2 regions of the Rhizobium sp. BT03 genome follow, and region 2 is predicted to be linked to the other one. Evidence: predicted binding sites of a transcription regulator. Region 2 holds the regulator's gene; the other holds the start of a gene.

Region 1 (4,788 bases), 1.6 Mb from region 2:
TCCGCTCGACAAGCAACTCTATGCTCAGCGTTATCTCATCGAATGCTGCTTCTCGAAGCTCAAGCAGTTTCGACGCATCGCCACACGATATGAGAAAACCGTTCGAAACTACAAAGCCATGATCGCTCTGGCCGCCACAATCCTATGGCTCAGATAAGTGTCCACAGCTCCTAGCTCTTGCTGATGTGATCCGCTGGGGTGAACTTAAAATTGGGTAAAACTTGGGGGCAAAGTCACGGTCTATACAGTTAAGCGGGGATTTGCGTTCATCCTTTTCGGCTCGATGAAAGCTAATTGCACTGGTGTGGGAAGGAAAGAATGTTGAACGCGCAGGCGCGATTATTATGTACAGCGGTTTTGGTTCTATCGGCTATTGGTCTGCGGCAGACCGCGGCAATGGCGCCGTGTCCTAGCCAGAAAGTACTGCTTGCGAAGGCAGAGATCGTCGTGGAGGCGAGGGTCAGATCACTCTCCATCAGCCCTTCTGGTTTGATACCGACCGACAAAGATTTCCCAGGGCAGCTGGTAAGAGCAGAGTTGGAGATCAAGAAGGTCGTCAAAGGAAAGTTCGCTGCAAAGGAGGCGATAGTGTACGGCATCCCATTTCCTCCCGGGCCGTTCACTGAGTTGACTACCATGGCACTAATCTACGGGTACGAGGGCCATGACACATTCGAGTGGGAACTTTCGCAGGCCGACATGGACCATGGTATAGGGTGGTTCAGGATCAATGACTGCATCTATCACAAATTCCCCGAATTAGACGTCGGTCCCCGCTGACGAAGGTGACCCGCCCTGCATTACGCAGAGCTAGTTGCAGACGTTCGTCCCATCGAATTCGGTCTAGACCCAAATTTGTCGTTGATTGAAAGCATGGCTTGTTCCAGATGTGGCGCGAGCAGGGCATTGCTGTCATAGGCCTTATCGCCGAGCACCGCCGTGCCTACCTGACCAACGAGAAGAGCAGGACGTCAGCGCGCCCGCGGTCCTCATCTCGCTATGCCGCCGCCGTCAACCTCTCCCCGGCAATCCTGTAGGAAATCGCTTCGGCGAGATGCAAACGGCCGACGGTCGTCTTATCGTCGAGATCGGCCAGCGTGCGGGCGACCTTGAGGACGCGGTGGTAGCCGCGGGCGGAGAATTTCATTTTTTCGGCGGCGTCGCGCAGGAGCTGCAGGCCGCCGGCGTCGGGTTCGGCGAGTTTTTCGATCATCGCGGTGGAGCAGCGGGCATTGGTGCCGATGCCCTTGGCGTCGGCGGCCTCGAAGCGCTGCTGCTGGAGTTCGCGGGCGCGGGCGACGCGGCGGGCGACGTCGGCGCTGGTTTCCGCGGCCATCGGGCGGATCAGATCGGCGGCGGAGACGGCCGGCACGTCGATGCGGATATCGATGCGGTCCATCAGCGGGCCGGAGATGCGGGCCTGGTAATCGCTCATGCAGCGCGGGCCGCGGGCGCAGGTGTGGCCGGGCTCGCCGGCCATGCCGCAGCGGCAGGGATTCATCGCCGCGATCAGCTGGAATTTGGCCGGATAGGAGACACGGTGATTGGCCCGCGCAATAACGCATTCGCCGCCTTCGAGCGGCTGGCGAAGCGCATCGAGCGCCTGCGGCGTGAATTCCGGAAACTCGTCGAGGAAGAGCACGCCGTGATGGGCAAGCGAAGCTTCGCCGGGACGGGCGCGGATGCCGCCGCCGACAAGTGCGGCCATGGTGGCGGAATGATGCGGGGTGCGGAAGGGCCGGCGGTCCGACAGCTTGCCGCCGGTGAGCTGGCCGGCGATCGAATGGACCATCGAAACCTCCAGCAGCTCGGCGGCCGAGAGCGGCGGCAGGATCGACGGCAGCCGCGACGCGAGCATCGACTTGCCGGAGCCGGGCGGGCCGACCATCAGCAGATTATGGCCGCCGGCGGCCGCGACTTCGAGCGCCCGCTTGGCGCTTTCCTGGCCCTTGATCTCGGCGAGATCCGGCAGGTTGGCGGCATTGGCGCGGATCGATGCCTCAGGCCGGGTGAGCACCTGCGTGCCGCGGAAATGATTGGCAAGGGCAATCAGGCTGCGCGGGGCGAGAATATTGACCTCGGCGCCGGCCCAGGCGGCCTCGGCGCCGCTTTCGGCCGGGCAGATCAGCCCCTTGCCGAGCGCATTGGCGCCGATCGCCGCCGGCAGCGCGCCTGAAATGGCGGCGATCGTGCCGTCGAGGTTAAGTTCGCCGACGACGACATAATCCGACAGCGCATCGGCGGGGATGGCGCCCAGCGCGGCCATCAGGGCAAGCGCGATCGGCAGGTCGAAATGCGAGCCTTCTTTCGGCAAATCGGCTGGCGCCAGATTGACGGTCACCCGCTTGCCCGGCAGCGACAGGCCGGAGGCGTGAAGGGCGGCCTGCACCCGCTCGCGGCTTTCGGCCACCGCCTTGTCGGGCAGGCCGACGATCTGCATGCCGATCTTGCCGGGCGCGACCATGACCTGGACCTCGACTGGCACACCTTCGATGCCCTGAAATGCCACCGTACTGACACGCGCGACCATAAACCCATCCCCCAGCCCGCCAACTCTTATAGCGCCTGCAACCCGTCAGGGCCAGCGGTTGCAATCTGGCATGGAAGCATGAATAAAACAAGAACAATAAAGGAACGTAGTCGGATATACACTGTGACCGGGGTTGTACCCGGTCAGCAGGTGCTTGGGGTCAGGAGGCGAGATCAGCCGCGCTTGCGCTCGATCGCATCCCAAAGCAGGCTTGCGATATCGGCGCCGCCGAACTTTTTGACCTCGCGGATGCCTGTGGGCGACGTCACGTTGATCTCGGTCATGTAATCGCCGATCACATCGATGCCGACGAGCAGGAAGCCGCGTTCCCGCAGCGCCGGGCCGATGCGCTCGCAGATCTCCTTTTCGCGCGCCGTCAGCTCGGTCGCCTCGGCGCGGCCGCCGACATGCATGTTGGAGCGGCTGTCGTGCTCGGCCGGCACGCGGTTGATGGCGCCGGCGAATTCGCCGTCGACCAGGATGATGCGTTTGTCGCCCTTGCGCACATCGGGCAGATATTGCTGGGCGATGAAGGGCTCGCGGAAAAGCTGGCCGAACATTTCCAGCAGCGAAGAGAGGTTGCGGTCGTCGCGGGTCGAATGGAAGACGCCGGCGCCGCCATTGCCATAGAGCGGCTTCAGGATGATATCGCCCATCTCGTCGCGGAAGCGGCGGATTTCGGCGGGATCCTTGGTGATCAGCGTCTTCGGCATCAGGTCGGCAAATTCGGTGACGAAGATTTTCTCCGGCGAATTGCGCACCCAGGCCGGATCGTTGACGACCAGCGTCTTCGGATGGATGCGCTCGAGCAGATGCGTCGAGGTGATATAGGCCATGTCGAAGGGCGGATCCTGGCGCAGCAGGACGACATCCATGGTGGAGAGATCGACGCGCTCCGGCGCGCCGAGCTCGAAGTGATCGCCCTTGACGTCCTTCAGCAGCATCGGCTCGACGCTGGCATAGAGCTTGCCGTCGCGGAAGCTCAGCCGCTCAGGCGTGTAATGGAACAGCCGGTAGCCGCGCGCCTGGGCTTCCAGGCTCATGGCGAAGGTGGAGTCGCCCGCAATATTGATGCCGGCGACATGATCCATCTGGACCGCTACATTGGTGATCTTGGCCATTTCCGTCCCTCGCTGAATGCCGGACAGATGTAGGTCGGCCGAGTATCAAACGCAACGGTCAATCAAGGCTTGCCGCCGCCACCCGATTACCGTGTTTCGAGGATCCGCATCAGCCGGCCGCGATAGCTGTCGAGGATGACGGCGAGCACGATGACGGCGCCGATGACGATCGGCTTGATGTTGTCGTCGGCGCCCAAGAGCTGCAATCCGGTCGACAGCACCTGCAGAATGCAGGCGCCGACCAGCGTGCCGATGATCGAACCCTTGCCGCCCGAGAGGCTGGTGCCGCCGATGATGACCGCGGCGATGGCATTCAGCTCGTAGCCGATGCCGGCGACCGGGCTGCCGACATTGAGGCGGAGCAGATAGACCATGGCGGCAATGCCGGCCGTCAGCCCTGAGATGGTGAAGACGGCGATCTTGTATCGTTTCGGCTGGTGCCCCGACAGGCGGACGGCCTCTTCATTGGTGCCGATGGCGAAGACGAAGCGGCCGAAGACGGTGTAGCGCAGCACGAACCAGCCGATGAGCACGACGACGATCGCAATGAGGAAGATCGACGGAAAAATGCCCCAGAAGATCAGGTTGCCGAAATCGACGAAGGGCTGCGGCAGACCGGTGATCGTCGAATTGTCGCTGACGACGCGGGCCAGGCCGCTGGCGACGTTCAGCATGCCGAGGGTGACGATGAAGGAGGGAAGCTTCCACTTCTCGCAGATCCAGCCATTGACGGCGCCAAGCAGAGCACCGGTGCCCATCGAGGCCAGGCAGGCGAGAACGATCGCCTGCCAGGGTGAAAACGCCGGATTGATCATGATCGTGGCGCCGATCACCGTGCAAAGGGCAAGCAGGGATCCGACGGAGAGATCGATGCCGCCGACCAGGATGACGAAGGTCATGCCCGCGGCCAGCACGGTGTTGATGGCGATCTGCACGAAGATCTTCAGGAAATTCTCCGGCGTGGCGAAATAGGGCGCCGTCGCCGAGAAAAACGCCAGGATCAGGACGAGGGCGATGGCGACGCCCGCCTCCTTCATCGAGATCCGGATGAGCTTGTCCCAGAAGCGCGCTTCTTTTGCCTCGGTCTGTTTTTCAATGCTGGCGGACACGGCTGTACTCCTTGTAAGCGAGCGACAG
Region 2 (4,788 bases):
CGCCTATTTCGACGGCATCGGCGCCAACGGCCTCTTCTACGGCGCTCCGGAGAAGGATTTGGAGGCGGGTCCGCAAGCGGCAAGATCGACGTCGGACGCTCTGCTCGAATGGCTCTACCGGCTGCGCAGCAGCATCGGCGACCGCATACGGTCGATCCTGCCCGGCGACACCGGCGCCTTTGCCGCCGCGCTGGTGACCGACGAGCGGCGCGCCATCTCGAATGCGACGACGGAGGCGCTGCGCCAGTCGGGCCTTGCCCATATCGTCGCGATCTCGGGTCTCAACATGGCGCTGTCGGCCGGCATTTTCTTCGTCGGCTTTCGCATGCTGCTCAGCCTCTTTCCTGTTGTCGCTCAGGCCTATCCGACGAAGAAGATCGCAGCCGCTGGCGCGCTCATCGCCGTCACCGCCTACTTTCTGATCTCCGGCTTCGGGGTCTCGGCCGAACGCGCCTTCATCATGATGGCCATCATGCTGATCGCCGTCTTCTTCGATCGGCCGTCGATCAGCCTGCGCAATGTCGTTCTCTCGGCGCTTGTTATCATCGCCATTTCACCCTCCGAAGTCTTGGGCCCGAGCTTCCAGATGTCCTTTGCCGCGACATTGGCACTGGTATCGGGCTATCAGCTGTGGAAGGATCGGCGCGTCCGCGAAAACGCCTTGCTCAAGCTGCCGATCTTCCGCCCGGTCGTGGCCGTCGCCGGTTTCTTCGGCGGCGTCCTGCTGACCTCGCTGATCGGCGGTTTTTCCACGGCGCTGTTTTCGATCGAGCATTTTCATCGGCTGACCGCTTACGGCCTGCCGGCAAACCTCGCGACGATGCCGATCATCTCCTTCATCGTCATGCCGGCCGGGCTGCTGGCGATGTTGCTGATGCCGTTCGGTCTGGACGCTCCGCTCTGGGAGGTGGTCGGCTTCGGTCTCGACCTGGTGATCGCTGTCGCCAAGACGGTGTCCGGCTGGGGCGGTGATATCGGCGTCGGCCGTCTGCCCGCCTGGTATTTCGCCGTCGCCGTGGCAGGCTTCCTGTTGCTGACGCTGCTGCGCACCCGGCTGCGCCATGCCGGCACATCGATCCTCGCCGTCTCGACGCTCATCCTGCTGGTTCTCCCGGCCCCTCGACCGCCGGATCTGGTGATTTCCGAGGATGGCAGCCTGGTCGCGCTGGTTGCAGTGGCGGCAATGGCTTCCAACCGTGAAAACCCGCCGGATTTCATCTTCGACCAATGGCAGAGAGCGCTGGTCCTGCCGACGCATCACCCGCCGAAAATGCTGGACGGCCCCGCTATTCCTCCGGAGGGAGAAGACCGCCGCGTCAGGCTTTCCCGCGATCAGCAAAACGAAGCGAGGACGGCGATGCGGGCGGCCGCCGCGGGCGGTGAAGCAAACCGCTTTTCCTGCGTCAAGAAGGCCTGGTGTACATCGAGGCTTGGCAATGGCCGCGTCATAACGGTCATCGACAATGCCGCCTATCTCGGTTCGGCCTGCGACGCGGCGGATATTGTCGTGACGTCTGTTCGCCTGCGGTTCAACGGCTGCCGCTCAGGCGCGACGCTCTTCACCGGTGAGACGCTGCGCAGGTCCGGTTCCGTCGAATTGCGCTTCGCGGACGCCGGCCTGGAGGTCGCAACCGCATTCGAGAGCCTGTCGCGGCCGTGGATGCGCCATCGTGCCTATGACTGGCGCAGCAACAGTTTTGCCGAAACCGGCCCGTCCAGCGTCAATGATAGCGGCGAATGAGGCCGACGAGCTTGCCCTGCACCTTGACGCGGTCCGGTCCGAAGATCCGGGTCTCGTAAGCCGGGTTGGCCGCTTCAAGCGCGATCGAGGCGCCCTTGCGGCGGAAGCGTTTCAGCGTCGCTTCCTCGTCGTCGACGAGGGCAACGACGATATCGCCGGGACTTGCTGTGCTGCCGTTGCGGATGATCACCGTGTCGCCGTCGAAGATGCCGGCGTCGATCATCGAATCGCCCTTGACCTCCAGCGCGTAATGTTCACCGGAGCCGAGCATGTCTGAGGGAACGACGATGTCGTGGGTGTTGTTCTGGATCGCCGAGATCGGAACGCCCGCAGCGATTCGGCCCATGACCGGCACCGAGACCGAGTTGCCGTTGTCGGCGGCGGGTTTGACCGGTGCGGGGGCGGCGACCGGCTGGGGCTTGCCGAGGCTGCCCTCGATGACGCTCGGCGAAAAGCCGCGCCGGGGCTGGATGCTGGGGCTGTAAGCTTCGGGAAGCTTGATGACCTCGAGCGCCCGGGCGCGGTTCGGTAGGCGGCGAATGAAGCCGCGTTCCTCAAGCGCCGTGATCAGGCGATGAATGCCGGATTTCGAGGCCAGATCCAGGGCATCCTTCATCTCGTCGAAAGACGGTGGAACGCCGGATTCCTTCATGCGCTCATGAATGAAAAGGAGAAGCTCCTGTTGTTTGCGCGTGAGCATCGGCGTGTGACCCCTGATTGAAACAAATCCAGAACAGACACTATATGTTCCATATGTGTTCCGCAAGTGGCTAAATTTCCGTAAAACTTGCCGCCAACTCGTTGAGATTTTTATTTTCATTCGCCGGATTGGCGCCATGTCTTGCATTGAGGATAGCGCCGTCGCACATCTCTTCGCGATTGCAGAAGGGGATATCATGAACACGCATGCCGCCAAACCGCACCCGCTCGATCATGTCGTGCTGCCGGTCGTCAATATCGATCTGGCGCGCGAAAGGCTCGGCAAGCTCGGCTTCACCGTTGCCGCCGACGCCCGCCATCCCTTCGGAACGGAGAATGCCTGCGTCTTCTTTGCCGACAAGACCTATCTGGAGCCGCTCGGTATCGCGAGCGTCGAGGAGAGCGAGGCATCGGCGCGGCAAGGCAATGTCTTCACCGCCCGCAACCGCGCTTTCCGCTTCCGCTGCGGCGATGAGGGGCTTTCGGCGGTGGTTTTCGGCACTGAAGATGCCGGCATCGACCATCAAAGCTTCATTTCAGGCGGATCGAGCGCCGGCGAGATGCTGGAGTTCAGCCGGCCGATGAAAATGCCGGATGGTTCTGAAAGCGTCGGCAGCTTCAAACTGGCCTTTGCGGGCGATCTGCGGGCACCCGATTTCTTTCTCTTCACCTGCCAGCGCATCAATCCATTGCCGGCCGACCGCGGCGCGCTGGAGACACACGCCAATGGCGTGACCGGCATTGCCGAGATCGCGCTCAGCGCGCCCGATGCCGCCGCCTTCGCCGGCTTCGTCAGCCTTGCCATGGCGCAATCGGCCGTCGAGAAAACCGGTTTCGGGGTCAATATCGCGGCGCCGAATGCGAAAATCAGCCTGATGACATCGGAAGGACTGGAGGCCTATTTCGAGGCCGCCGTCTCATCCGCCGATCGCGGTCTGCGCGGCCGGGCGATCCTCTTCACTGTTGCCGATCTTGCCGTGACAGAAGCGCATTTGGCTGCTAACGGAGTGACATACACGCGCAAGAACAACCGCATTTTGGTGAAGCCGGCGCCCGGGCAAGGCACGCTTTTCGCCTTCGAGGAAAGATGATGAGCACTGATACGAATTCGGAAGTCAGGATCGGCGAGGGCGCAGGCCAGGTCACCTTTTCCAATAGCGGCCGCCTGTCGCTGATTGCCGGCCCTTGCCAGATGGAGAGCCGCGACCATGCCTTCATGGTTGCCGGCACGCTGAAAGAGCTCTGTGCCAAGCTCGGAATCGGCCTCGTCTACAAGAGTTCCTTCGACAAGGCGAACCGCACCTCGCTCTCGGCCGAGCGCGGCATCGGGCTTGAAAAGGGCATGGAAGTCTTCGCCGACCTGAAGAAGGAGTTCGGCTTTCCCGTCCTGACCGACGTTCACACGGCCGAGCAATGCGCCGAAGTGGCAAAGGTGGTCGATGTCCTGCAGATCCCGGCCTTCCTCTGCCGCCAGACCGACCTTCTGATCGCCGCCGCCGAGACCGGCCGCGCCGTCAATGTCAAGAAAGGCCAGTTTCTTGCTCCTTGGGACATGAAGAACGTGCTGAAGAAGCTCAACGCCAGCGGCAACCCGAACGTGCTGCTCTGCGAACGCGGCGCCTCCTTCGGCTACAATACTTTGGTTTCCGACATGCGCTCACTGCCGATCATGGCATCGATGGGCGCGCCCGTCGTCTTCGATGCGACCCATTCCGTGGCGCAGCCGGGCGGGCAGGGCGATTCCTCCGGCGGTCAGCGGGAATTCGTGGAAACGCTGGCGCGCGCAGCGGTGGCGACCGGTATTGCCGGCGTTTTCGTCGAAACCCACCAGGACCCCGACAACGCACCGTCCGACGGCCCGAACATGGTCTATCTCAAGGACATGCCGCGGCTTCTGGAAAAGCTGCTGGCCTTCGACGCCGTCGCCAAGGGCTGACAGTCAAAAGCCTGACATGTTCGTGCTATAGCGACGATCGGACATGCAGGTCGAGGGTGCCGCAATGCGCCATTGTAATTTGCACGCCTTCGATTATGACAGGCTTCGAACGATTGATCACCCACCGAGCAGGAAGAACCCATGACTGCAATCACCGATATCATCGCCCGCGAGATTCTCGATAGCCGTGGCAATCCCACCGTCGAAGTCGATGTCTATCTCGAAGACGGCAGCATGGGCCGCGCGGCCGTTCCCTCGGGCGCCTCGACCGGCGCGCATGAGGCGGTCGAGCTACGCGACGGCGGCAAGCGCTACCTTGGCAAGGGCGTGCAAAAGGCGGTCGATGCGGCCAATACCGAGATTTTCGACGCGATCGGCGGCATCGACGCCGAAAACCAGATCCAGATCGACA

What was found. Region 2 encodes LexA, which represses DNA repair genes until DNA is damaged. Its sites were predicted from a motif close to TGTTCNNNNTGTGTTCNG; they were not measured.
Region 1: QMO80_RS11250 (YifB family Mg chelatase-like AAA ATPase) is a predicted target of LexA. The motif match lies at 2,620-2,637, and genes of this name have one in related genera.

What each region holds. Positions count from the first base shown of each region.
Region 1 covers NZ_CP125640.1:2,284,113-2,288,900, forward strand. Annotated here, with positions in the region: one part of gene QMO80_RS11240 (IS5 family transposase) at 1-157, shown strand, start outside; gene QMO80_RS11245 (hypothetical protein) at 319-780, shown strand; gene QMO80_RS11250 (YifB family Mg chelatase-like AAA ATPase) at 998-2,530, opposite strand; gene gshB (glutathione synthase) at 2,704-3,651, opposite strand; gene QMO80_RS11260 (ABC transporter permease) at 3,738-4,760, opposite strand; gene QMO80_RS11265 (sugar ABC transporter ATP-binding protein) at 4,744-4,788, opposite strand, start outside.
Region 2 covers NZ_CP125640.1:635,022-639,809, reverse strand. Annotated here, with positions in the region: gene QMO80_RS03090 (ComEC/Rec2 family competence protein) at 1-1,741, shown strand, start outside; gene lexA (transcriptional repressor LexA) at 1,722-2,441, opposite strand; gene QMO80_RS03080 (VOC family protein) at 2,638-3,531, shown strand; gene kdsA (3-deoxy-8-phosphooctulonate synthase) at 3,531-4,376, shown strand; gene eno (phosphopyruvate hydratase) at 4,518-4,788, shown strand, end outside.